DNA from 3 places in the Pseudomonas sp. XP2 genome. Region 3 is predicted to be linked to each of the others. Evidence: riboswitches for the same ligand, from Rfam matches in the RefSeq annotation. Region 3 holds a riboswitch; each other region holds the start of a gene.

Region 1 (7,963 bases), on a different contig from region 3:
TGCGCACCACGTCACCATAATACATCCGTCGCGGATCGGGAACGGCCAGTCACGAATTGATAGCCTGCGATGCTTTTTTTTCGGTTCCTACAACCGCAGGTACTCATCCAGTGCCAGGTTTTCCAGCAAAACCGCATCATGGGACGCCACCATCAGCGCCCCGCGAAACTGCCCGAGCATGCGCTCCAGGGCTGCCAGTGACGGCAAGTCCAGGTGGTTGCCGGGCTCGTCCAGCAACAGCAGGTCGAGTGGCCGCTCGCGGTACAGCACGGCAGCAAGTGCTGCCTTCATCCGCTCGCCGCCGCTGAGCAGGCTGCTGGGCAACTCGACGCGGGCCGCATCCAGACCCAGTTGTGCCAGGCGGCTGCGCAACTCGCCCTGGGCCAGCACCGGGTTGGCCCTGCGCAGGTGTTCGAGCACGCTGCTGTGGCCTGCCAAGGTACTGCAGTGCTGGTCGAGCAGGGCGGTTTCGCCACGGCGGCGCAAAGTGTGTGGTGATGCCGGTAATTGCCCGTTCAGCAGCCTTAGCAGCGTGGACTTGCCACTGCCGTTGGCGCCGACCAGGCCCATCCGCTGGCCCAGGCACAAGCGCAGGTCAAGCGGTTTGCGGGTGCCATGGGGCAAGCGAAGTGCCTGCAACGCCAACACTTCGCGGCCCGCATGACGCTGGGGCGTGGGAGCATGCAAGGTAATCGCAGTGGCTTGCTCGACCTCGCGGGCGGCGTCATGCACTTTGCCCAGCAATGCTTGCCGCGCGTCGCGATGGTCGCGGTGCTGCTTGCCCGCCGTGGCCTGGCTGCGCTCCTGCTGGCGGTCGACCAGGATCTTGGCCTGGTTGGCATGCCTGGCTTGACGCCCGGCCCGGGCCTGATGGCGTTCCAGGTCTTCGCGCTGGCGCTGCAGTTCACGGGCTTGGCGTTGTTGCTGCTGCTTGAGCCGGGCAAGTTGCTGCTGGGCCTGCGCCACCTGGCTGGCTTTTTGTGCTGCATAGAAGCCGTAGTTGCCGCCATAGGCCTGTAACCCCAGGCTCGACAGTTCGACAATGCGCGCCATGTGCGCCAGCAGGCTGCGGTCGTGGCTGATCACCAGCAAACCTCGGTCCCAGGCCTCGATCATGCTCAGCAATTGGGCACGGGCGTCGCTGTCCAGGTGGTTGCTCGGTTCGTCGAGTATCAGGTAGTCGGCACCGCTGAGCCATGCGCCTGCCAGCGCCACGCGCATAGCCTGGCCGCCGCTCAGGCTGCGTGCGGGCTGGCGCCAGTCAAGGTGACTCAGGCCGTTGCGTTGCAGGTGCATCTGCAGTTGCTCGCGGATATCCCAGCGCTCGCCGACGGTGTCGAAATCCTGGGGGTTGATGCTGCCTTGCTCGATGCGCTCCAACGCCGCTATCACCGACCCCACCTGGGCCAGGTCGGCAAGCGTGGTGCTGCGCTCGATTACCTGCTGATTCAGCAGATGGACAGGCCCAAGGCGCCGGCACTGGCCGCTGCTCGGTGCACGCTGGCCGGCAAGAACCTGCCCTAGCAGGCTCTTGCCCACGCCATTGCGCCCGACCAGGCCGGTACGCCTTTGGTCGAAGGTTTCGTTGAGATCGGTAAACAGTAGCCGGCCATCAGGCAAGGCCAAAGAGACGCTGTCCAGCGTCAGGATCGACGTGTTCGTCATGCACAACTCCACAAATGCCGCGACATCTCCGGAGCAAACCGGAGGCTGAAGACTGGCCGTCGAATGGACGGCGGCATTAATGGCGCATTGGACGAATACCTCGTACTGGGGGAGTGCGTAGCCTAACGGCCCGTTGGGGGCGGGTAAAGTACCGCCCGCCGTGTATGGGTTTCCTGCACTGGCGATGCGCCGCGCGAGCGGCGCCCGATCTTGTCTGGCCCTGGGCTCAGCGCCCCGTCAAGCGCTTGGCCCAGTCGCCTCCGTGGCTCTGTTTGCAGGCCTCTTCGCTGTCAAACCGTACATGCCAGGCCGGGTGATCCAGTTGTATGCCGGCGTGGTCCAACGCCTGACGGGTCAGCGCCAGCATGCGTGCCTTTGCTTCACCCGCCACTGCAGCGACTTTCTCGGCCTCTTGTTCAAACACCCAAGTAATACGCAGGCTGGCCGGAAAGTTCTCAGGGTCCAGGCGATGGGTGAGCCAGGTGAACCCGACGATTTCTGCCTTGGCGGTTTCACAGGCGTCCGTCAGGCACGCTACCAGCTCCCGCTCCAGGCGGGCCATTTCGCGTTTGCCCAGCGCCTTCACAGGTTGGCCTCGTCATCGATCTGCTGGCAGAAGCGCAGGCGGTTGCCGAACGGGTCGCACACCTGCATCTGCAGGCCCCAGTCCAGGCGCTCGGCTTCGGGCCGGGCGTAACCGTACTGTTTGCCTTGCAGTTCATGCTCCAGCGCCCGCAGGTCGTCGAGGCGGGCAAACACTGTAGAGCCGGGGCAGGCATCGCCATGGTGCTCGGTAAGGTGCAGGATCAGGCCATCGCGGTGAATCTGCATGTACAACGGCAGGTTCGGGCTGAAGCGGTGCTCCCAGTCCAGGCTGAAACCGAGAAAATCCATGTAGAACTCCCTGGCCTTGTCGACCGAGAAGATGCGCAGTACCGGGATGGCGGGGGCGAGGAGCATGGGGCGTCCTTGACAGTGGGCAAAGTCGCCACTGTACCGCAGTGCCGCCAAGAGTTGTCGGCAAGCCCCGCAGCAATGGTTGACCACCCGCCAGCCACTGCGTAGCCTTGCCACTTCGAGGTTCTTCGGCCAGGCCGAAGCTAAGACGGGAACGCGGTACAAGCCGCGGCTGCCCCCGCAACTGTAAGCACTGACAACGGATCGACACAGCCACTGCGCCAATGCGCGGGAAGGCGTCATCCCGCCAGCACGCCGTTCAACTGAACGGGGAGCTGGAACGGTGCAAGCCAGGAGACCTGCCTCGCAACGTTTTCGACTTTCAACCGGGCGGGGTGATCCGGTGGCGAACAAGCCCGGCCGGCCTGGTCCGCGGCTGTCGTCCTGCATGCCCGCGCCATTCTGCCAAGGGCAATGCGACATGAAAACACTGGCCAAGCTCCCCGTTACCATCGTCACCGGCTTCCTCGGCTCGGGCAAGACCACCTTGCTGCGCCACATGCTCGACAACGCCCAGGGCCGTCGCATTGCGGTCATCGTCAACGAATTCGGCGAACTGGGTATCGACGGCGAAATCCTCAAGCAGTGCAGCATCGGCTGCACCGAAGAAGAAGCCAGCGGCCGCGTCTATGAACTGGCCAACGGCTGCCTGTGCTGCACCGTACAGGAGGAGTTCTTCCCGGTCATGCGCGAGCTGGTGGCACGCCGTGGCGACCTGGACCACATCCTGATCGAAACCAGTGGCCTGGCCCTGCCCAAACCGCTGGTGCAAGCCTTCCAGTGGCCGGAAATCCGCAACGCCTGCACCGTCGACGCGGTCATCACCGTGGTCGATAGCCCGGCCGTGGCTGCCGGCACTTTCGCCGCCTACCCGGACCAGGTCGATGCCCAGCGCAAGCTCGACCCTAACCTGGACCACGAATCGCCGCTGCACGAACTGTTCGCCGATCAGCTGGCTAGCGCCGACCTGGTGGTATTGAACAAGGCCGACCTGATCGACGCCGAAGGCCTGGCCAAGGTGCGCGCCGAAGTGGCCGAAGAACTGCCGCCGGCAGTCAAGGTGGTAGAGGCCAGCAGTGGCAAGCTGCCGCTGGAGGTGCTGCTGGGTGTGGGCGCCGAGTCCGAGGCGCACATCGATGGCCGCCGTACCCACCACGATTCGCACCACGATGGCGACGATCATGACGACCACGACCACGACGCCTTCGACTCCATTTCCATCGACCTGCCGGAGGCTGACGAAAGCCTGTTGCTCGACGCCTTGACCCAGCTGGTGGTGGAGTTCGGCATCCTGCGCGCCAAGGGCTTCGCTGCCATCCCGGGCAAACCGATGCGCCTGCTGGTGCAAGGCGTGGGGACCCGTTTCGACAAACACTTCGACCGCGCCTGGCGTGCCGACGAGCCGCGTATCACCCGCCTGGTGTTGATCGGCCAGGAACTCGACGCTGCCCAGCTGGAAGCGCGCCTGCGCCAGGCCTTGGGCGCCTGACCCGTGCACCTGCTGCGGACCCAGCCCGGCGGCTTCGTGCCGGACGACAGTATTGCCGACCTTGGCCAGACACCCGCCGAACTGGTGATTCTCTGCAGCGGCGATTCGCACCTGGCGTTGCTCGCCGATACGGCCGAGCAACTGCCTGAGGATTTCCCCAGCCTGCGCCTGGCCAACCCGATGCAGGTGCAGAACCACGCTTCGGTCGACCTGTATGTCGACCAGGTGCTGCGCCACGCCAAGGTCATCCTGGTGTCGCTGCACGGCGGCGTCGGTTACTGGCGCTATGGCGTCGAGCAACTGGTCGAGCTGGCTGCCCGTGGCGTGCAACTGATTCTGGTACCAGGCGATGATCGCCCTGACCCGGAGCTGACCCGCTTGGGCACCGTCACGGGCGACCAGGCCGAGCGCCTCTGGCACTACTTGCGCCAGGGTGGCAAGGCCAATGCCATCAACCTTTACAACTGCCTGGCCAACCAGTGGCTGGGCCGCGATTATGCCTGGGACGAGCCGCAGCCCTTGCCGCGCACCGCTGTGTATCACCCGGCCAAGGGCAGTGTGGCACTGGAAGACTGGTACCCGCACTGGCACCCGGATTGCCCGGTGGCGCCGCTGCTGTTCTACCGCTCCCACTTGCAGGCGGCCAACACCGCGTTCATCGACGTGTTCTGCCAGCGCCTGCAAGCCGCTGGCTTGAACCCGTTGCCGATTGCCGTGGCCAGCCTAAAGGAAAGCGCCTGCCTGGAGCAGGTCGAAGCCTGGCTGGACGAAGTCGGTGCCGAAGTGCTGGTCAATACCACCGGTTTTGCCCTGTCCAGCCCCGAACGGCCCAACCTGCGCCCGTTCCGCCGTGACATTCCGGTGCTGCAGGCCATCTGCGCGCAGGACAACCAGCCCGGCTGGGAAGCCAGCGAACAGGGGCTGGGTGCACGCGACCTGGCCATGCACATCGCCTTGCCCGAACTGGACGGGCGCATCATTACCCGCCCGGTCAGTTTCAAGGACATGGCCTGGCGCAGCGAGCGCAGCCAGTCCGACGTGGTGTGCTACCGCGCCCACCCCGAGCGTATGGACTTTGTCGCCGAGCTGGCCCGGCGCTGGGTCGAGCTGGCGCGCCTGCCCAATGCCGGGAAGCGCGTGGCCCTGGTGATGGCCAACTACCCGACCCGGGATGGCCGCATCGGTAACGGCGTCGGCCTGGATACGCCCGCTGCTGCACTCAACATTCTCAAAGCGCTGCAGGCCGAAGGCTATCCGCTGGCCGATTTGCCGGGCAGCGGCACGCAACTGATCCACCAGCTGCTCGGCGGCGTGACCAACGACCTTGACCACCTGGACCAGCGCCCTTGCGCCCAGAGCCTGAGCCTGGCCGACTACCAGGCCGCCTTCGAGCGCTTGCCCGAGGCCAATCGCCAGGCAGTGCTGGAGCGCTGGGGGCCGCCCGAGCAGGACCCGATGTACCGCAGCGGCCGGCTGATGGTGGCCGGCTTGCGCTTTGGGCTGACCTTCGTCGGCATCCAGCCCGCCCGGGGCTACCAGGTAGACCCCAGCGCGGTGTATCACGACCCCGACCTGGTGCCGCCGCACGGCTACCTGGCGTTCCACTTCTGGCTGCGCCACGGGTTCGCCGCCGACGCGGTGATCCATGTCGGCAAGCACGGCAACCTCGAATGGCTGCCCGGCAAGGGCGTCGGCTTGTCGGCGCAGTGCTGGCCGGACGCGCTGCTTGGCCCGCTGCCGAACATCTACCCGTTCATTGTCAACGACCCGGGCGAGGGCGCCCAGGCCAAGCGCCGTACCCAGGCGGTGATCATCGACCACTTGATGCCGCCGCTGACCCGTGCCGAAACCTACGGCCCGTTGCGCCACCTGGAGCAACTGGCCGACGAGTTCTACGAAGCGCAGCTACTCGATCCGCGGCGTGCCCGCGAGTTGCAGCGCGACATCCTCGAACTGGTCAAGGTCAACCACATCGACCGCGAGCTGCAGTTGGAAGGGCAGTTGGATGATGCCGCCGTCTGGCTGCCGCGCCTGGACACTTACCTGTGCGACCTGAAGGAATCGCAGATTCGCGATGGCCTGCATGTGTTTGGCCAGTCACCAGAGGGGCGGCTGCGGCTGGATACGCTGCTGGCCCTGCTGCGGGTTGAGCGCGGCGACGGTCGTGGTGGTAATGCCAGCCTGCTGCGCGCCTTGGCCAAGGCCTTGGTGCCAGGCTTTGACCCGCTCGATTGTGAGCTTGGGCTGCCCTGGCAGGGCGAACGCCCTGAGCAGCTTCTGGCCATGAGCAGTGAACCCTGGCGCACCTGTGGCGATACCCGCGAGCGCCTGGAGCTTTTGGCGCAGCAGGTGATCGAGCAAGCGCTGGGCGGCACCCTGCAGTTGCCTGAACCGAGCGAATGGCAGCCGGTGCGTGACGTGGTGCACGCCTTGTGCGAAGCGGTGGCGCCCAGCCTAGATGCCTGCGGCGCCGCTGAAATGAACGGCCTGCTGGCGGCGCTGGCCGGGCGATTCGTGCCTGCCGGCCCCAGCGGTGCGCCCAGCCGTGGCCGCCTCGACGTGCTGCCCACCGGCCGCAACTTCTATACCGTGGACGTGCGCAACCTGCCCACCACCACGGCCTGGCGCCTGGGTTTCGCCTCGGCCAGCCTGATCCTTGAACGCCACCTGCAGGACCACGGCGATCACCTGCGCCAGCTTGGCCTCTCGGTGTGGGGTACGGCCACCATGCGCACTGGCGGCGACGACATCGCCCAGGCCATGGCGCTGATGGGCGTGCGGCCGGTATGGGCCACCGGCAGCCAGCGCGTTGACGATTTTGAAATACTGCCGCTGAGCCTGCTCGACCGCCCGCGGGTGGATGTGACCTTGCGCGTTTCCGGCTTTTTCCGCGACGCCTTCGGCAACCTTATCCGTCTGTTCGATGCCGCCGTGCAGGCCGTGGCCGCGCTGGACGAGCCTGACGACCTCAACCCCTTGGCCGCCCGGGTACGCAGCGAGCGTGCCGCGCTGCTGGCGCAAGGGCTGGACGCCGAGCAGGCCGCGCGGCAGGCGGGCTGGCGGGTGTTCGGCGCCAAACCTGGTGCGTATGGCGCCGGGGTGCAGAACGCCATCGACGGGCGCCTGTGGCACAGCCGCGACGACCTGGCCGAGGTCTACCTGAACCACGGCGGCTACGCCTACGGCGGCAGCGACGACGGCACCCCGGCCCGCGCCCAGTTCGCCCAGCGCCTGGCCAAGGTGCAGGCGGTGCTGCAGAACCAGGACAACCACGAGCACGACCTGCTCGACTCAAACGACTACTACCAGTTCCAGGGCGGCATGCTGGCAGCGTCGGAAACCTTGTCCGGGGCGCCGGTGGCCAGCTACCACGGCGACCACAGCCAGGCAGACCGTCCCCGCATCCGTACCCTGAAGGAAGAGCTGAACCGGGTAATCCGCGCCCGCGCGCTCAACCCCAAGTGGATCGACGGGGTCAAGCGCCACGGCTACAAGGGCGCCTTCGAGATGGCGGCGACGGTCGACAACCTGTTCGCCTTCGATGCCACCACGCACCTGATCGACGACCATCATTACCAGGGGCTGGCCGATGCGTACGTGCTCGACCCGGCGACCCGTGATTTTATGCGCGAGCACAACCCCGAGGCCCTGCGCGACCTTACCGAGCGCCTGCTGGAGGCCCAGCAGCGCGGGCTGTGGCAGGCGCCGGGCGAGTACCGCGAGGCCCTTGAGGAACAACTGCTCGACGGCGAGGAACAGGCTTGAAATGAGTGAACCCGTGCAATTTCCGCTGGCCGCCGTGGTCGGTGCCGACGACCTGAAGCTGGCGCTGTGCCTGACCGCCATCGACCC
Region 2 (7,963 bases), on a different contig from region 3:
AGAGGCCGGTGCAGGCAAACACTTTCCCAAACACCCTACGCCAGCCCTGTCAGAGCCTGGCGCCTATTCGCCTGCGTGCTCCACCGTATTCCGAGGACATGATGTCTAGAACACCGCTTTTCGCCCTGCCCCTGGCCTGCCTGCTCACCCCGTTCGCCGACGCTGCTGCAACCACCGAAGACCAACGCCTGGACACTGTCACGGTGATCTCCACTGGCATGCGTGGCAACCAGCGCACCGTCGCCGACAGCCCGGCCCCCATCGACGTGATCAGCAACGAACAGTTGCTGCGCACCGGCCGTGCCGAGCTGTCCGAGGCCATTTCCAAACTGCTGCCCTCGTTCAACTTCGGCACCAACATCGCCGGTTTCCAGTCTGGCGTGCGGCCGCTGAGCAACCGCGGCCTGGGCCCGGCCTACACCTTGGTACTGGTCAATGGCAAACGCCGCCACAACAGCGCCGTGCCGGCCAGCGGCTCGACGGACAACAGCGGTGCCAACGCCGTGGATATCGACATGATCCCGGTCAGCGCGGTGTCGCACATCGAAGTCCTCAAAGACAGCGCGGCGGCTCAGTACGGCTCGGATGCGGTAGCCGGGGTGATCAACATCATCCTCAAAAGCGCCAGCAGTGGCGGCCATTACGAAAGCAGCTATGGCCAGCTGTACAGCGGCCAGGGCGAAACCATCAAGCTGGCTGGCGACCAGGGTTTCGGCCTGGGTGACGGCGGTTTCCTGCACCTGTCGGGGGAGGCACGCAAGCGCGGCACCGCCAACTGGATCGACAAAGCCGACCCTGGTTACCGGGCCTACTTCGAGGACGACCGCCAGGCCGCCTGGGACCACCGCGCTGTGAAGAACGGCGACCCCGACCTGCGCGCCTTCAACCTCGGTTACAACGCCGAACTGCCCATCAGCGACGACCTGAAACTGTATTCGTTCGCCACCTATGCCGAGCGCAAGCTCGAAGCCTTCAACAACTATCGACTGCCCAACAGCAACGCCTCGATCCCCGAGTTGTTCCCCGACGGGTACTTCCCGCTCAACAACATCAAAGACACCGACTACCAGTGGCTGCTCGGCACCCGGGGTGCCGCCGGTGCCTGGGACTGGGACCTGTCCACCACGTACGGGCGCAACAAGAACCAGCAGTCCAGCGACCTCACCATCAACCCTACCTACGGCCCGGCCTCGCCAACCTCGTTCGATGACCTGGCGACTTTGCAGTTCGACCAGTGGGTAAACAACCTGGACATCACCCGCGCTTTTGATCGCGTGTTTGGCCTGGCCGTACCAACCCGCGTCTCGGCGGGCCTGGAACACCGTTGGGAGCGGTTCCAGACCTTCGCCGGCGACCCCGTCGCCTACGGCGTCGGGCCCTACACTTACCCGGCCACCCTGGCCGACGGGCGCCCCAACCCGCTCTACGCGCTGGCCAACGGCCAGACCGCCGTGGGCGCCCAGGCTGCGCTGACCATCCGCCCGGAAGACGAGGCCGATGTGAAGCGCAACAACTATGCCGCCTACATCGACCTCGGCCTGGACCTGACCCCGCGCTGGTACCTGGGCACCGCCGCGCGCTTCGAGCACTACGACGACAACTCGGGCAACACCGCCAGCTTCAAGCTCAATTCACGCTATGAACTGAGCGAAACCGTGGCAATCCGCGGCACTTTGGGCAGCGGTTTCCGTGCCCCGTCGCTGACCCAGAGCGGCTATACGGTCAGCGACAACCGCACCGCGCTGGACGCTGACGGCAATGTGGTGCCGGCCTTGCGCCGCACCGTGGCGCCTGGCAGTGCCGCGGCGCTGGCATTCGGCGGCGACAAGCTCGACCCGGAGAAATCGCGCAACGCCGGCCTGGGCCTGACCTGGCAACCGGCGCGCCGTACCAGTGTCACCCTGGACACCTACCTGATCGACATCGACGACCGCATCCTGTTGACCGAAAACCTCTACGACCGGCAGAACGGTGCCGGTGCCATTGGCGATATGCTCCAAGCACTGGGCCTGGCACGCACCACCTGGATCAACTACTACACCAATGCCTTCGACACCCGTACCCGCGGCCTCGACCTGGTAGGTGACCACACCAGCGAATTCGGTGCCTGGGGCGATGTGCGCTGGACCTTGGGCTTCAACTGGAACAAGACCACTGTGCGCGGCAGCCGGGGCACGCCCGCAGCGCTGGCGGCAGCCGGTATCGAGGTGGTCGGCCATGGCCGCGAAGGTGACCTGGTGGCGGCCTCGCCGAAAACCAAATGGGTACTGGGCAGTCAGTGGTTGCTGGGTAACTTCACCGGCACCTTGCAGACCACCCGCTACGGCAAGGTCGAAACCTGGCAGCAGAATCAGGCCCAGGACCGCACCTTCGGCGCCAAGTGGATTACCGACCTGGACCTGTCGTACCTGCTGTTCGACAGCTTGACCGTCAGCCTGGGCGGCACCAACATCTTCAATGTACGGCCCGACAAGAACGGCGTGTACAACGCCAACGGCAACCAGGCGGCCTACGGCAACCCGCCGTTTCATCCAGGTGGCGGGTACTGGTACACCAAGTTGGCGTATGACTTCTGAAAACATCCTTTGGGTTTAGCGCGGACCTCAGTGGGAGCGGGCAAGCCCGCGAATCAGGCAGATGCGGTGGATGGCACCGGCTTTGCCGGTGTTCGCGGGCGAGCCCGCGCCCACAATGATTGGGCAAACTTTCACCCTGAGCACGGCAGTCACTCGCACACATGGCAATTGACGCAAACCCCGCCCCATGCTCTCCTTATGCCTCACGTTCAGGTGCCCCCCAGGGGGTGAAACGGGAAACCGGTGCGTCGCAGGCCCTCCATCAGGGCCGGACAAGCCCGGTGCTGCCCCCGCAACGGTAAGCGAGTGAAGCGTCTGTGCCACTGTGCCTTGTAGTCCGGCATGGGAAGGTGACGCTTTTCAGGAGCCCTGCTCCTCCTCGCAAGCCCGGAGACCGGCCTGGCGTTCATGAACACCCCGCGGTGGGCGGGCGCTGTTGCATTCCCCTGGGCGGCCACGCATCAGGGATGCCGCGCTTGCCCGTTGCCCACAAAAAGCAGAGGAACGCGTCATGCCCGTCACCAGCGCCAAGCCACACAGCCTTGCCACCCCCGTCACCCTCAGCCAGCGCATCGTCATTGCCGTTGGCGCAAGCCTGCTGGGCCTGTGCCTGGTGTACTTCGCCGGTTTTTCGCACATCGAGGCCGTGCACAACGCCGCTCACGACACCCGCCACAGCGCCGCCTTCCCCTGCCACTGAGTACGCCTGATGATCACGCGCATTGCCCGTACCGCGGGCTTCAGCGGGCTGCTTGCGGCCCTGCTGCTGACCCTGCTGCAAAGCTTCTGGGTCGCCCCGCTGATTCTTGAGGCGGAAACCTACGAATCCTCGGCCCCGGCCGCACACCACGAACATGGCGGCGAAGTGGCCGCCCATGAGCACAGCGCCGACGCCTGGTCGCCGGAAGACGGCTGGCAGCGGGTGCTGTCCACCACCGGTGGCAACCTGGTGGTTGCGGTCGGCTTCGCCCTGATCCTCGCCGCCCTCTACAGCCTGCGCGAACCGCAGCGTGCCGGCACCGGTGTGCTGTGGGGCCTGGCCGGTTTCGCCGTGTTCTGTCTGGCGCCAACGTTGGGGCTGCCACCGGAACTGCCCGGCACCGCTGCCGCCGACCTGGGGCAACGCCAGGCCTGGTGGATTGGCACGGCCAGCGCCACCGCCCTTGGCCTGGCCTTGCTGGTGTTCGCCCGGCACTGGCTGTTGAAGGCGCTGGGCGCCGTGTTGTTGATAATCCCCCATGTGATCGGCGCGCCACAGCCCGACGTGCATGAAAGCCTGGCCCCCGCAGCACTGGAGACTCAGTTCAAGATGGCCTCCTGGCTGACCAACGCTGCATTCTGGGTGGCCTTGGGCCTGCTCAGTGCATGGCTGTTCCGCCGTTCCAGCCAGGCCTGATGCCGGCCTTCTACGCCGGCTTCGGCTGCCGCCGAGGTTGCCCGGTGGATACATTGCAGACCCTGCTGCACCAAGCCTTGGCTAGCCAGGGCCTGGTGCTTGCCGACCTGCGCGGCATTGCCAGCATCAGCCTCAAGGCCGACGAACCCGGCTTGCAGCAACTGGCCGAACGCCTTGGCTTGCCCTTGGTGCTGTACCATAGCGCACAACTGCAAGCCTTTGAGCCGCTGCTCAGCCACCGCTCTGCCACAGCCCATGCCCACAGCGGCTGCTGGGGCGTGGCCGAGAGCGCGGCACTGGCGTTGGCCAGCCAGCGGCCCGGCTGCACCGCCGGGTTACTGCTGACCCGCCAGGTACTGGGCCCGGCGACCCTGGCCCTGGCCTGCTGAACATTTCGCTCCTCTTTCCTGCAAGGACTTTCCATGACGGTGTACTTCATCGGTGCCGGCCCCGGCGACCCTGAACTGATCACGGTCAAAGGCCAACGGCTGATTCGCCAGTGCCCAGTGATCATCTATGCCGGCTCACTGGTACCTGCTGCCGTGCTCGAAGGCCACAAGGCCCAGATCGTGATCAACAGTGCCGAGCTGCACCTGGAACAGATCATCGCCGCCATGTGCAGCGCGCACGAACAAGGCCAGGACGTGGCCCGTGTACACAGCGGCGACCCCAGCCTGTACGGCGCCATCGGTGAACAGATCCGCCACCTGCAGGCGCTGGGCATCGATTACCAGATCATCCCCGGGGTCACCGCCACGGCGGCCAGCGCGGCGCTACTTGGCTGCGAACTGACCCTGCCACAGGTGGCGCAGACGGTGATACTCACTCGCTATGGCGACAGTTCACCCATGCCACCTGGGGAGCAACTGGGCGACCTGGCGCGCCACGGCAGCACCTTGGCGATTCACCTCGGGGTCAAACACCTCTCGCGGATCGTCGAAGAACTGCTGCCGCACTACGGTGCGCACTGCCCGGTGGCGGTGGTACATCGTGCCACCTGGCCGGACCAGGACTGGGTGCGCGGCACCCTTGGCGATATCGTCGAACGCGTCGCAGCCAAAGATTTTCGCCGCACGGCGCTGATCCTGGTAGGCCATGTGCTAGGGGATACCCCCTTCGCCGAATCGGCCTTGTACCGTGCCGGGCATGCCCACCTGTACCGCCCTGGGGACTGAGCATTGCCAGTATTGCCGCCCGCGTAGCAGACTCCGGGTTCCCGCCTGCGAACAGGAGTCACGCCCATGCTGGAATTACGCCCCAACTGCGAGTGCTGCGATACTGACCTGCCGGGCGACAGCCCCGATGCGCTGATCTGCTCCTTCGAATGCACCTTCTGCCGTGCCTGCGCCGACACACGCCTGCAAGGCCGCTGCCCGAACTGCGCCGGCCAGCTAGTGCCCCGGCCGACGCGTGTCGGTCAGGCGCTGGCCAATAACCCCGCCGCCACCCAGCGTGTGAACAAAGCGCACGCCACCTGCGCCTGACGCCCTTCCAAACAGACATCGCCGCTTTCTCGGGGTGATGTCTTTCACGCTTCTTGTAGGATTTTTCCACAACAAGCACGCGGATTATCAACACTTCTATACTCGGCATTACCAAACTTCGGGATTGGTCGTATCTTGCAGCGCTTCCGATTAACCCACTTGCAGACGTATTCCGGAGTGATCCAGGAAGCGGACCACATCCCGACAGGAGTTTTCCACATGACAACCGTGCTGATCGTCGACGACCACCCCATTGTCCGACTGTCCTTGCGCCTACTGCTCGAGCGTGAACGCTTTCATGTTGTCGGTGAGGTGGGTAACGGCAGCGAAGTGGCTCAGGTAGCCCGCGATCTGCGCCCGGATGTAGTCGTGCTCGATATTGGCCTGCCCGGTCTGGATGGCATGGAAGTGATCAAACGCCTGCAAAGCCTTGAGCCGGTGCCCAAGATCATGGTGCTGACGGGCCAAGCCACTGACCTGTACGTACGGCGTTGCCTGGATGCCGGCATCGGCGCCTTCGTCACCAAGGAAGAAGACCACGAAGCACTGCTGTTCGCCCTCAAGGCGCTGGTCAAAGGCTATTCGACCTTCCCGCAAATGTCGGTCAACAGCAACTCGCTGGAAAGCGAACCGGTGCGCCTTGCCAGCCTGTCGAACCGTGAAATGGAGGTGCTGCGGCGCCTGGCGCGCGGTGAAAACAACAAGAATATCGGTACCCGCATGAATCTGAGTGCCAAGACCATCAGCACCTACCGAGGCCGGATCATGGAAAAGCTCAAAACCGAATCTCTGGTCGAGATGGTCGACCTGGCCAAACGCAACAGCGTCTACTGAGCGTTCGGCCGCCATGAAGCGCCTGCTGGCGTGCATGCTCCTGGCCATCGGCCTGGCCGCCCCCACCGCGCTGCTGGCCCGCAGCGAAGCTCGGCAACTGCTGGCGCGCTCTGTCAGCGCAGCAGCCCCACTGCAACTGTCCAGCGAAGACCGGGCCTGGCTGCAGCGACGTCAATACCTGGTGCTAGGCAGTTCGCGGCCCGACTATCCACCGTTCGAATTGAACGCCAGCCAACAGGACTACGAAGGGATCAGTGCAGACTACGCAGGTATCATTGCCGAACTGCTGGGCATACACGTCGAGGTGCGCCGATTCGATAGCCGCCACGAAGCCATCGCCGCGTTGCGGGAGGGCAGTATTGACCTTCTGGGCAGCTCCAATGCCTTCGAGGCGGCAGATGCCGAGCTTGAACTGAGCACGCCGTATGCAGACGACCTGCCGGTCATCGTCACACGCGAGGGGAGCAGCCTGAAGAACCAACCCGACCTCGCCGGCTTGCGCCTGGCCATGGTCGATCACTACCTGCCGGCCAGCACCGTACGCGGTCTGTATCCAAAAGCGCAGTTAAGCTTGTACCGCTCGACCCTTGCCGGGTTGGCAGCCGTCGATCTGGGCGAGGCCGATGCGTACCTGGGCGATGCCATCAGCACCGACTTCACGATTGGCAAGAACTATCAAGGCACGCTGAGAATCGACCACTTCTGTCAGGTTCCGGCTGGCGCATTTGCATTTGCCTTGGCCAGCGACAACCCTCGCTTGCATCGGCTGGTCGACATGGCGCTGGCCCGCATAAGCGAAAGCGAGCGCCTTAACATCCTGCGCCGCTGGAGCAGTGGCAACACCAGCCTGCTGTTGCAGCGCCACCTCACTGACTTGAGCAGCGAAGAAAAAGCCTGGATCGCAGCCCACCCCTACATCGATGTATTGGTCAACACTTCGCTGGCGCCATTGACGTTCAACGACGCCGAACACCGCCCAACCGGCATCACCCTTGACCTGCTGAAACAGATTTCATTGCGTACCGGGCTACAGTTCCGCCCGGTCGAAAGCGATTCGGCGCAGGCGATGGTCGAGCGCCTGGTCCGCGGCGATGCACACATGATCGGCGCCCTGGGCTACGGCGCGGAGCGCTCGAAACAGCTGCGCTATACCCGCCCCTACCTGGTCAGCCCACGCGTACTGGTTACGCGCAGCGACAGCACTTACCCCGCACAAACCAAAACGCTGGATGGCCAGCGCATCGCCTTGGTACGCGGCTCGCCGCAGAGGGCACTGCTGCAACAGCGCTATCCGCAAGCCAGGCTGGTCGAAGTGGACAACCCGCTCGGCCTCATGGAGGCCCTGGCCGGGGGGGCTGCCGATGTGGCCCTTGCCAGCCACATCAATGCCGCCTACTACATCAGCCATGTTTTCAAGGGCCGCTTGCGCATCGCCAGCGTACTGGATGAAGACCCGGCCATTGCGGCCTTCGCCGTGGCTGCGGACCAGCCGCAGCTCCAGGCCATTCTCGACAAGGCGCTGCTGAGCATTCCACCCGAAGAGCTCGACCAGCTGGCCAATCGCTGGCGCACCAGCACCCTGGTCAGCGACAGCGCTTGGCGCGATTACCGCACACTGGCCTTGCAGGTACTGGTGTTGTCGGCCCTGCTGCTGGCAGGCGTGGTGTTCTGGA
Region 3 (7,963 bases):
GGGGATGCCACGATCGTACTTTGCGACGGTTGATTACACCTTCTGACCTGAGTTGCCTGTAACGGCCTCTTCGCAGCACCAGGCTGCTCCTACCAGTCACCACCGACCGGTAGGAACAGCCTTGCGCTGCGAAGAGACCGGCACAGGCAACACAAAAACCTCTACCAACCTCTCGTCGATTAGTTATAAGATAACGTTTCACATGACATTAATTCCTATCAGCGACCCTCCATGACAAGCGCCAGCGCCACGCCCTCCTTGATCACCCAGCGCCTGCAAAGCATCGATGCCCTGCGCGGCCTGGTGATCCTGTTCATGCTTCTGGACCACGTCCGCGAAACGTTCTTCCTGCACCGACAGGTCAGCGACCCGATGACCATCGACGCTACAGAGCCTTCGCTGTTCTTCAGCCGGACCCTGGCCCACCTGTGCGCGCCAGTGTTTGTCCTGCTAACCGGGCTGTCGGCCTGGCTGTACGGCGAAAAGCACCAAGGCCGCGGCGATGTCTCGGCGTTTCTGTTCAAGCGCGGGTTGTTCCTGGTGGTGCTGGAATTCACCCTGGTCAACTTCGCCTGGACCTTTCAGTTGCCCCCCAGCGTCATCTACCTGCAAGTCATCTGGGCCATCGGCGTCAGCATGATCGCCCTGTCGCTGCTGGTATGGCTGCCACGTGCTGCCCTGCTCGCCCTGGGCGCAGCCATCGTTGCCGGCCACAACCTGCTCGACGGCCTGCACTTTGGCGTGGAGTCAGCCCTGCACGTGCCATGGGCAATCCTGCACGACCGGGGCTGGCTTGAGTTTTCCGAAAACCTGCGCCTGCGCACGTCTTACCCGGTGCTGCCATGGATCGGCGTCATCGCGCTGGGTTATGGCCTGGGCCCCTGGTTTGCCCGTGGCAGTGCGGCTGGCCAACGCCAGCAGCGCCTGCTGCTGGCGGGTTTGATCGCGTTGCTGGGCTTTGTCGCGTTGCGCATGTTCAACGGCTACGGCGAGGCGCCGTGGAGCGGTTACCCCACCTTCACACAAACCGTCATGAGCTTCTTCAACATCACCAAGTACCCGCCTTCACTGCTGTTCCTGGCCTTGACCCTGGGCTGCGGCCTGCTGTTGCTGCGCGCCTTCGAGCGCGCCGGCCAGGCCCGCTGGGTCAGCGCGCTGGCAGTGTTTGGCGCAGCACCGATGTTTTTCTACCTGTTGCACCTGTACGTGCTGAAGCTGTTGTACCTGGCCTGCGTGGCGCTGTTCGGCCTCAACCATGGCGACTACTTCGGCTTCGACGGCATCGCGGCGGTGTGGCTGGGTGCAGTGGTGCTGGCGGTTTCGCTGTACCTGCCGGTGCGCGGGTTCGCTCGCCTGAAAGCGCGCCGCCGCGACATCACCTGGCTGAAGTACTTCTGAAAAGCGTTTTCACCCGGCGGCACGATGGTCTACCATGCGGGCCGCCGGTTTCCACCACGGAATTAATAGGGAATCCCAGGCCCGCCAATACGGGCCAAACGGAACTGCCCCCGCAACTGTAGGTGCCGAGCCTGCTCCATTGATGCCACTGGGCCACAACCCGGGAAGGCCGGAGCCGGGCCATGACGCACCAGTCAGGAGACCTGCCGGCCTACATTTACCAACCGGCGGGGTGTCCGGGATTGGCCATCAGTGTTGCCCCTGCCCTCGGCGGGGGCTCGGCGATGCCTGTCCGTGCGTTCCTCACCCGAACTGTCCGATAGGAGATCGCCCAGCATGCTGCCCCGTTTCGCCACCCTGCTCGCCGGCCTCGGCCTCACTGGCCTGGCCCAGGCCGCCGCCACCCACTACCCGCTCACGGTCGAGAACTGCGGCAAACCGCAGACCTTCGCCCAGGCCCCGCAGCGCGCCGTCACCATCGGCCAGGCCGGCACCGAGATACTCTACGCACTCGGGCTTGGCGACAAGCTGGCGGGCACTTCGCTGTGGTTCAACAACGTGCTGCCCGAGTACCAGGCGCAGAACGACAAGGTGCCGCGCCTGGCCGACAATGACCCCAGCTTCGAGGCCGTGGTCGGCAAGCGCCCGCAGCTGGTGACCGTGCAGTTCGAATGGATGGTCGGCGCCCAGGGTGTGGTCGGCACCCGCGAGCAGTTCGATGAGCTGAAGATCCCCACCTACCTGCTGCCGTCGGACTGCGAAGGCAAAGACAACCTGGTCGGCGCCGACGGCACCCGCCTGCAGGCGTTTCAGGTAAACAGCATCTACAAGAGCGTCAGCCAGCTGGCCGAGATCTTCGATGTGCAGGACCGCGGCACTGCGTTGAACGCCGAGCTGAAAGGCCGCCTGGACAGCGCCAAGGCGCAACTGGCCGGCAAGGACCTGTCTGCCACCTCGGCACTGTTCTGGTTCTCCAGCGCTGACCTCGACATCGACCCTTACGTGGCGGGCCGTCAAGGGGTCGCGGACTTCATGCTACGCACGTTGGGCGTTCGCAACGTGGTCGAATCCACCGAGGAGTGGCCGACCGTAGGCTGGGAAACCCTGGCCAAGGCCAACCCCACCTGGCTGATCATCGCCCGCATGGACCGCCGCCGCTTCCCCGCCGACGACTACCAGAAGAAGCTGGAGTTTCTGCGCAACGACCCGGTAACCCGCAACATGGATGCGGTGAAACACGATCGCATCATCGTCCTCGACGCCGACGCCATGCAGGCCGGCATCCGCCTGTTCCGTGGCCTGCAGACGCTGTCCGCCGCCTTTGCCAGCGGTAAAGCACCCCAGTGATGAGCCGCCTGCTACCTTGTATCGCCGTTGCCCTGGCGGCACTGCTGACTGCCTTGCTGGCCGGCACCGCCATTGGTGAGACCAACCTGTCGCCCAGCGTGGTCGGCCAGGTGCTGGCCAACCAGCTGTGGCAGGCCGGCTACCCGGTTGACCCGATCGACGCCGGCATCGTCTGGAACTACCGCCTGACCCGCACCCTGGTCGCGGCAGCCTGCGGTGCCGGCCTGGCCACCTGTGGTGTGGTTCTGCAGGCGCTGTTGCGCAACCCGCTGGCCGAGCCGTACCTGCTGGGGCTGTCGGCCGGCGCCTCGACCGGTGCAGTGCTGGTCGGCCTGCTGGGCCTGGGTAGCCTGACGCTGAGCATGTCCGGGGGCGCCTTCATGGGGGCGCTGGCTGCGTTCGCCCTGGTGCTGGTACTGGCCCGCGCGGCCGGCCCTGGCAGCAACAACGCGCAGGTGATCCTCGCCGGTATCGCCGGCTCGCAACTGTTCAACGCTCTCACCGCCTTTCTCATCACCAAGTCGGCCACCGCCGAACAGGCACGCGGCATCCTGTTCTGGCTGTTGGGCAATCTCAGCGGCGTGCGCTGGCCATCGGTGTGGCTGGCCGTACCGGTGGCGCTGTTTGGCCTGGTAGTGTGCCTGTGGCACCGCCGCGCACTGGATGCCTTCACCTTCGGCGCCGATTCGGCTGCATCGCTGGGCATCCCGGTGCGGCGCACCCAGCTACTGCTGATCAGTTGCACAGCGCTGGTGACGGCCGTGATGGTGTCCATCGTCGGCGCCATCGGTTTTGTCGGGCTGGTGATTCCGCATGCCCTGCGCCTGCTGCTCGGCCCAGGCCACAGCCGCCTGTTGCCCGCCAGCGCACTGGGCGGTGCACTGTTCCTGATTGCCGCCGACGTCCTCTCACGCACCTTGATCACGGGCCAGGTGATTCCCGTGGGCGTGGTCACCGCACTGATCGGGGCGCCCGTCTTCGCGCTTATTCTGGTCAGCCGCCGAGGGCACTCATGACGGTCATGACAGCTGTACAGCTTGCGCCGCTGAGTTGCCAGGGCCTAGGGCTGCAACTGGCCGGCACTGCCGTGCTGCGCGATATCGAGCTGAGCGTTGTAGCAGGTGAAACCCTGGGCATCGTAGGCCCCAACGGCTCCGGCAAGTCCTCACTGCTCAAGTTGCTGGCCGGGCTGCGCAAGCCGGCCAGTGGCAACGTGCAACTGCTGGGCGAACCGCTGGCACAACTGCCCCGCCGCCGGGTTGCGCAGGCCCTGGCACTGGTCGAGCAACAAGCTGACACCCTCGACGCAATCCGGGTGTTCGACGCCGTTGCCTTGGGCCGCACACCTTGGCTGTCGGCATTGGCACCCTTCTCTCGAGAGGACCGTACCATCGTCGAACAGGCCCTGGCTGACCTCGACGCCCTGCACCTGCGCGCACGCCTGTGGGGGTCGCTGTCGGGTGGCGAGCGCCAGCGCGTGCACATCGCCCGCGCCCTGGCACAACGGCCACAGGTACTGTTGCTGGACGAGCCGACCAACCACCTGGACATTCAGCACCAGCTAAGCCTGCTGCAACAGGTTCAAGCCCTGCCCGTGACCACGCTGGTGGCCTTGCACGATCTCAACCAGGCACTCACCTGCGACCGCGTCGCGGTACTGGACAAGGGCCGCCTGGTCGCCCTTGGCAAACCGTTCGAAGTCCTCACCCCCGAGCGCCTGCTGTGCACCTTTGGCGTGCATGCCCGCTACCTCACCGATCCCTTCGATGGCGCGCGCATCCTGCGTTTTCGCGCCCCCTGAACCAGGAAGTTCCACTGATGCTGTTGCGCCCTGTCGCCCTGCTGCTTGCCAGCGCCCTGCTTGCCCCGGCCGCACTGGCCGAGGTGCATGAAGTGAAAATGCTCAACCGCGGCAGCGAGGGCGCCATGGTGTACGAGCCGGACCACCTGCGCATTGCCCCCGGCGACACGGTGCGCTTTCTGCCCACCCAGAACGGGCACAATGCGGCCAGCGTGACCGGCCTGCTACCGGCGGGGGCCGAGGCCTTCAAGAGCAAGTTGAACCAGCCGTTCGAGCAGACCTTCAGCGTGCCGGGGGTATACGGCATCCAATGCATTCCGCACCTGGCGATGGGCATGGTGATGGTGATTCAGGTCGGTGACGCGCCGGCTACCGAGTTGCCAGCCAGCTTGCCTGCGCGGGCGCAAGCCCGCTTCGCAGCCCAGTTGCAGAAGCTTGAGGCAGCGCGATGAACCGGCTGTTGTTGGCGCTGCCACTGTTGGGGTTGTCGCCCTTTGCCCTGGCCGACTCCGCTCAGTCGCAAAGCAACGGTTTTGTCGAAGACAGCAGCTGGAGCATCCTCAACCGCAGCGTATTCGACCAACGCAACTACCGGCACGGCGGGCGTAACAGTGCCGCGCGCAATGCCTACAAACCGCGCAGCGAACGTGATGGCAAGGCTGAGGAATGGGCCTACGGTTTGATGGGGACATTTCAGTCCGGCTTCACTCAGGGCCTGATCGGTGTCGGCGTCGATGCCCATGCCTATCTGGGCGTACAACTCGACAGTGGCGGCGGGCGCGCGGGCAAAGCACGCCTGCTGGGGATGGATAACGACGAGCATCCAAAAAACGAATACAGCCGCGCAGGCGCGGCGCTGAAGTTGCGGGTATCCAATACTGTACTGTCCTATGGCGAACAACGCGTCAAAACCCCGGTGTTCAGCTCTTCCGACAGCCGCCTGCTGCCCGAAACCGCCACAGGGTTCTTCCTCACCAGCAACGATTTCGACACGCTAACGCTGGTGGCCGGGCACTTCAACGAAAGCGCCGACCGCAATGCCTCCAGCCACGACCAGGGCTTCGTGGTGAATTACTCCAACGGCAAGCAGGGCAACAGTTTTGACTTGGCGGGCGTGGTCTGGAACCCCGGTGCAGCATTCAGCGGCAGCCTGTACACCTCGCGCTACGAGGACAGCTGGAACCAGCACTACCTGGGTAGCACCCTCAGCCACGCGCTGGATGACCGACGCAGCATCAGCCTGGACCTCAACCTGTACCGCACCACAGACACCGGCAAGGCGCTGTCCGGGCGCATCGACAACACCACCTGGAGCCTGGTCTCGCGCTACAACCAGGGGCCGCACGGTTTCAGCCTTGGCTGGCAACAGGTCGACGGCAACACCCCGTTCGACTACGTGACGCGAGGGGCAATCTTCATTGCCAACGCCGTGCAGATGTCGGACTTCAACGCCCCGAACGAGAAGTCCTGGCAGGCACGCTATGACCTGAACATGGGGGCCTATGGGGTGCCGGGGTTGAACCTGACGGCGTTGTATGTGCGGGGGTTCGATATCGACGGCACGCATGTCGACCCCAATGGCGGGTATGCATACCTGGGGTATGGCAAGGGTGGCAAGCATTGGGAACGCGACCTCGAGGCGAGGTATGTGGTGCAAAGTGGCAAGGCCAAGGGGACGACGTTCTCGGTGAGGCATAACGTGCACCGGGGGAACACGGCGCAGGCGGAGCTGGACGGCGACCAGATACGCTTGGCGGTGGAGTGGCCGTTGTCTGGGGGGGGCTGATAGACCGGGTTGCCTGGACTGGCGGCGGTTTGCGGCCCCAGGATCCATCAGGCAACAGCGCTACCCGCAGGCAGCAACCCCCACTGCGCTTGCTCCTGCTCACTCATCGCGGCCAGCACCTCGGCAAACGTGCGCTGCAGCTCCGAACTGACATTGCCAAACGCCCGGTAATGGGTAAGCAAGTAGCGCTTCACCGTCCTGGGCCAGCGCCGCTCGTTGTGCGCCGCGTTGATAATACCTTTGGCATCATGGCGCGTCGCCCCACGCCACAGTTCCATCAACCTGTTCTCGAAATCACCGAAGGTCCACAGGCCAGTGCGGTCTTCGAATTCGTCAAGCAGTTTGAGTTTGTACAGGGCCATGTGTGGCATCGTGAGCCTCCCTCGTGTGCAGTGAATAAGCCGTGCACAGGGGAAGGTAAGCAAGCAGGACCGGCCTGGATATGAACGCGTCGATCACACCCAAAGCGCCGTTGTAGGCAATTTCCCACAGATCAGGGCAATCGCAAGTGCATGTGCGTGGTCTGCCAGACCGGGTCTTGCTCCACATTCACCACGGCAAACCCTTGCCGCTCCCAGAACGCAATCGCACCCGGCAGAAACGGATGCGTATGCAGGTACAGGCAGTCGATACCTGCCTGCTCCGCCCGCTCGCGCAACGCGCCGAACAACGCGGCAGCCAGGCCATGCCTGCGGTAGGCCGGCAACACGAACAGGCGCACCACCTCGACCACCCGCTCAGCGTGATAATCAAGCTGAGGGAAGCGGTGGTCATAGGGCAAGTAGCCGATCACCGCAACCAGCCGCCCGGCATCACGCGCCTCAAGGAAGCACCCCGCACCGTCCAGGTAAGTCTCGGCAAAATGCGCAAGGTCGTGCGGCAATGGCGCTTTTGCAAGCATCGGGAACAACTCGCGGCGTGCGCTATCGACAAACGCCACGACTTCGGCAATGGCGACGCGCGCCACAGGTTGCAGGGTCCAGTTCGGCATGGGGCTGTTGGCAGTGGTGGGAGGGCAAGGTTCTACCCCAGTGTGCCGTTCAAGGCAAATCACAAAGCTCGTCGTGGCCGGGCGGACATCGGTATAATCGGCCGTCTTCACTGCCCGACCAGGCCACGCCATGCCTCGCTTCCAGACGTTGCTGTTGCCCCTGCTGCTGACTGCCGCCCTCACCGCCTGCGACCAGAAACCCTCTCGTGAAGACCAGATCCTCGCTCAGTTGCCGCTGCAAGAGGCCTATACCCATAACATCGAGCGCATGGCCGCGCTGCTCGGCCGCACTCACCCGCAGCTGTCGCAAGCCACCATCCAGGGTGTACTGCGCAAGTACCTGACCGTCGAGGACCAGCGCCAGGACCTGTTCCGGCTGTACAGCGAAAAGAACTTCAGCGACGCCGAATTTGCCACCATCGTTGCTGCCACCCAGGACCCGGCCAAGGCCAGAGCGCTGGAAGACACCGAAGCGGGCAAGCGCCTGAGCGAAAAACTCACCGCCCTGATGCGTGAGACCGCCCGCGACGTCAAGGTGCAGGCACTGGTCGAGCGACGCATGCAGCAGGTAGAAGACGAACTGAATGCGCTGGACAGGGCTGGTTCCTGAACGCGGTTCCCCACTTCCCCTAGCGCGAAA

The links. A riboswitch is a leader RNA that binds a small molecule or an ion and turns the genes downstream of it on or off. The one in region 3 is predicted to bind cobalamin.
Region 1: it holds a riboswitch for cobalamin, as region 3 does, so the genes downstream of both, cobW (cobalamin biosynthesis protein CobW) here and ACK1VC_RS15275 (ABC transporter substrate-binding protein) in region 3, are expected to answer to the same signal.
Region 2: it holds a riboswitch for cobalamin, as region 3 does, so the genes downstream of both, ACK1VC_RS18415 (CbtB domain-containing protein) here and ACK1VC_RS15275 (ABC transporter substrate-binding protein) in region 3, are expected to answer to the same signal.

What each region holds. Positions count from the first base shown of each region.
Region 1 is NZ_JBNRIK010000003.1:227,716-235,678, reverse strand. It holds gene ACK1VC_RS05685 (ATP-binding cassette domain-containing protein) at 88-1,665, opposite strand; gene ACK1VC_RS05680 (hypothetical protein) at 1,892-2,251, opposite strand; gene ACK1VC_RS05675 (glyoxalase superfamily protein) at 2,248-2,625, opposite strand; cobalamin riboswitch at 2,727-2,943, shown strand; gene cobW (cobalamin biosynthesis protein CobW) at 3,044-4,111, shown strand; gene cobN (cobaltochelatase subunit CobN) at 4,115-7,876, shown strand; gene ACK1VC_RS05660 (ATP-binding protein) at 7,878-7,963, shown strand, end outside.
Region 2 is NZ_JBNRIK010000017.1:43,699-51,661, forward strand. It holds gene ACK1VC_RS18410 (TonB-dependent receptor plug domain-containing protein) at 102-2,576, shown strand; cobalamin riboswitch at 2,771-2,993, shown strand; gene ACK1VC_RS18415 (CbtB domain-containing protein) at 3,088-3,276, shown strand; gene ACK1VC_RS18420 (CbtA family protein) at 3,286-3,972, shown strand; gene ACK1VC_RS18425 (cobalamin biosynthesis protein) at 3,972-4,361, shown strand; gene cobM (precorrin-4 C(11)-methyltransferase) at 4,395-5,147, shown strand; gene ACK1VC_RS18435 (DUF1272 domain-containing protein) at 5,214-5,456, shown strand; gene ACK1VC_RS18440 (response regulator transcription factor) at 5,676-6,290, shown strand; gene ACK1VC_RS18445 (transporter substrate-binding domain-containing protein) at 6,304-7,963, shown strand, end outside.
Region 3 is NZ_JBNRIK010000012.1:156,244-164,206, forward strand. It holds gene ACK1VC_RS15265 (TonB-dependent receptor) at 1-46, shown strand, start outside; gene ACK1VC_RS15270 (DUF1624 domain-containing protein) at 232-1,398, shown strand; cobalamin riboswitch at 1,427-1,623, shown strand; gene ACK1VC_RS15275 (ABC transporter substrate-binding protein) at 1,735-2,745, shown strand; gene ACK1VC_RS15280 (FecCD family ABC transporter permease) at 2,745-3,761, shown strand; gene ACK1VC_RS15285 (ABC transporter ATP-binding protein) at 3,758-4,546, shown strand; gene ACK1VC_RS15290 (pseudoazurin) at 4,564-4,998, shown strand; gene ACK1VC_RS15295 (OprD family porin) at 4,995-6,332, shown strand; gene ACK1VC_RS15300 (hypothetical protein) at 6,380-6,703, opposite strand; gene ACK1VC_RS15305 (GNAT family N-acetyltransferase) at 6,826-7,323, opposite strand; gene ACK1VC_RS15310 (hypothetical protein) at 7,454-7,933, shown strand.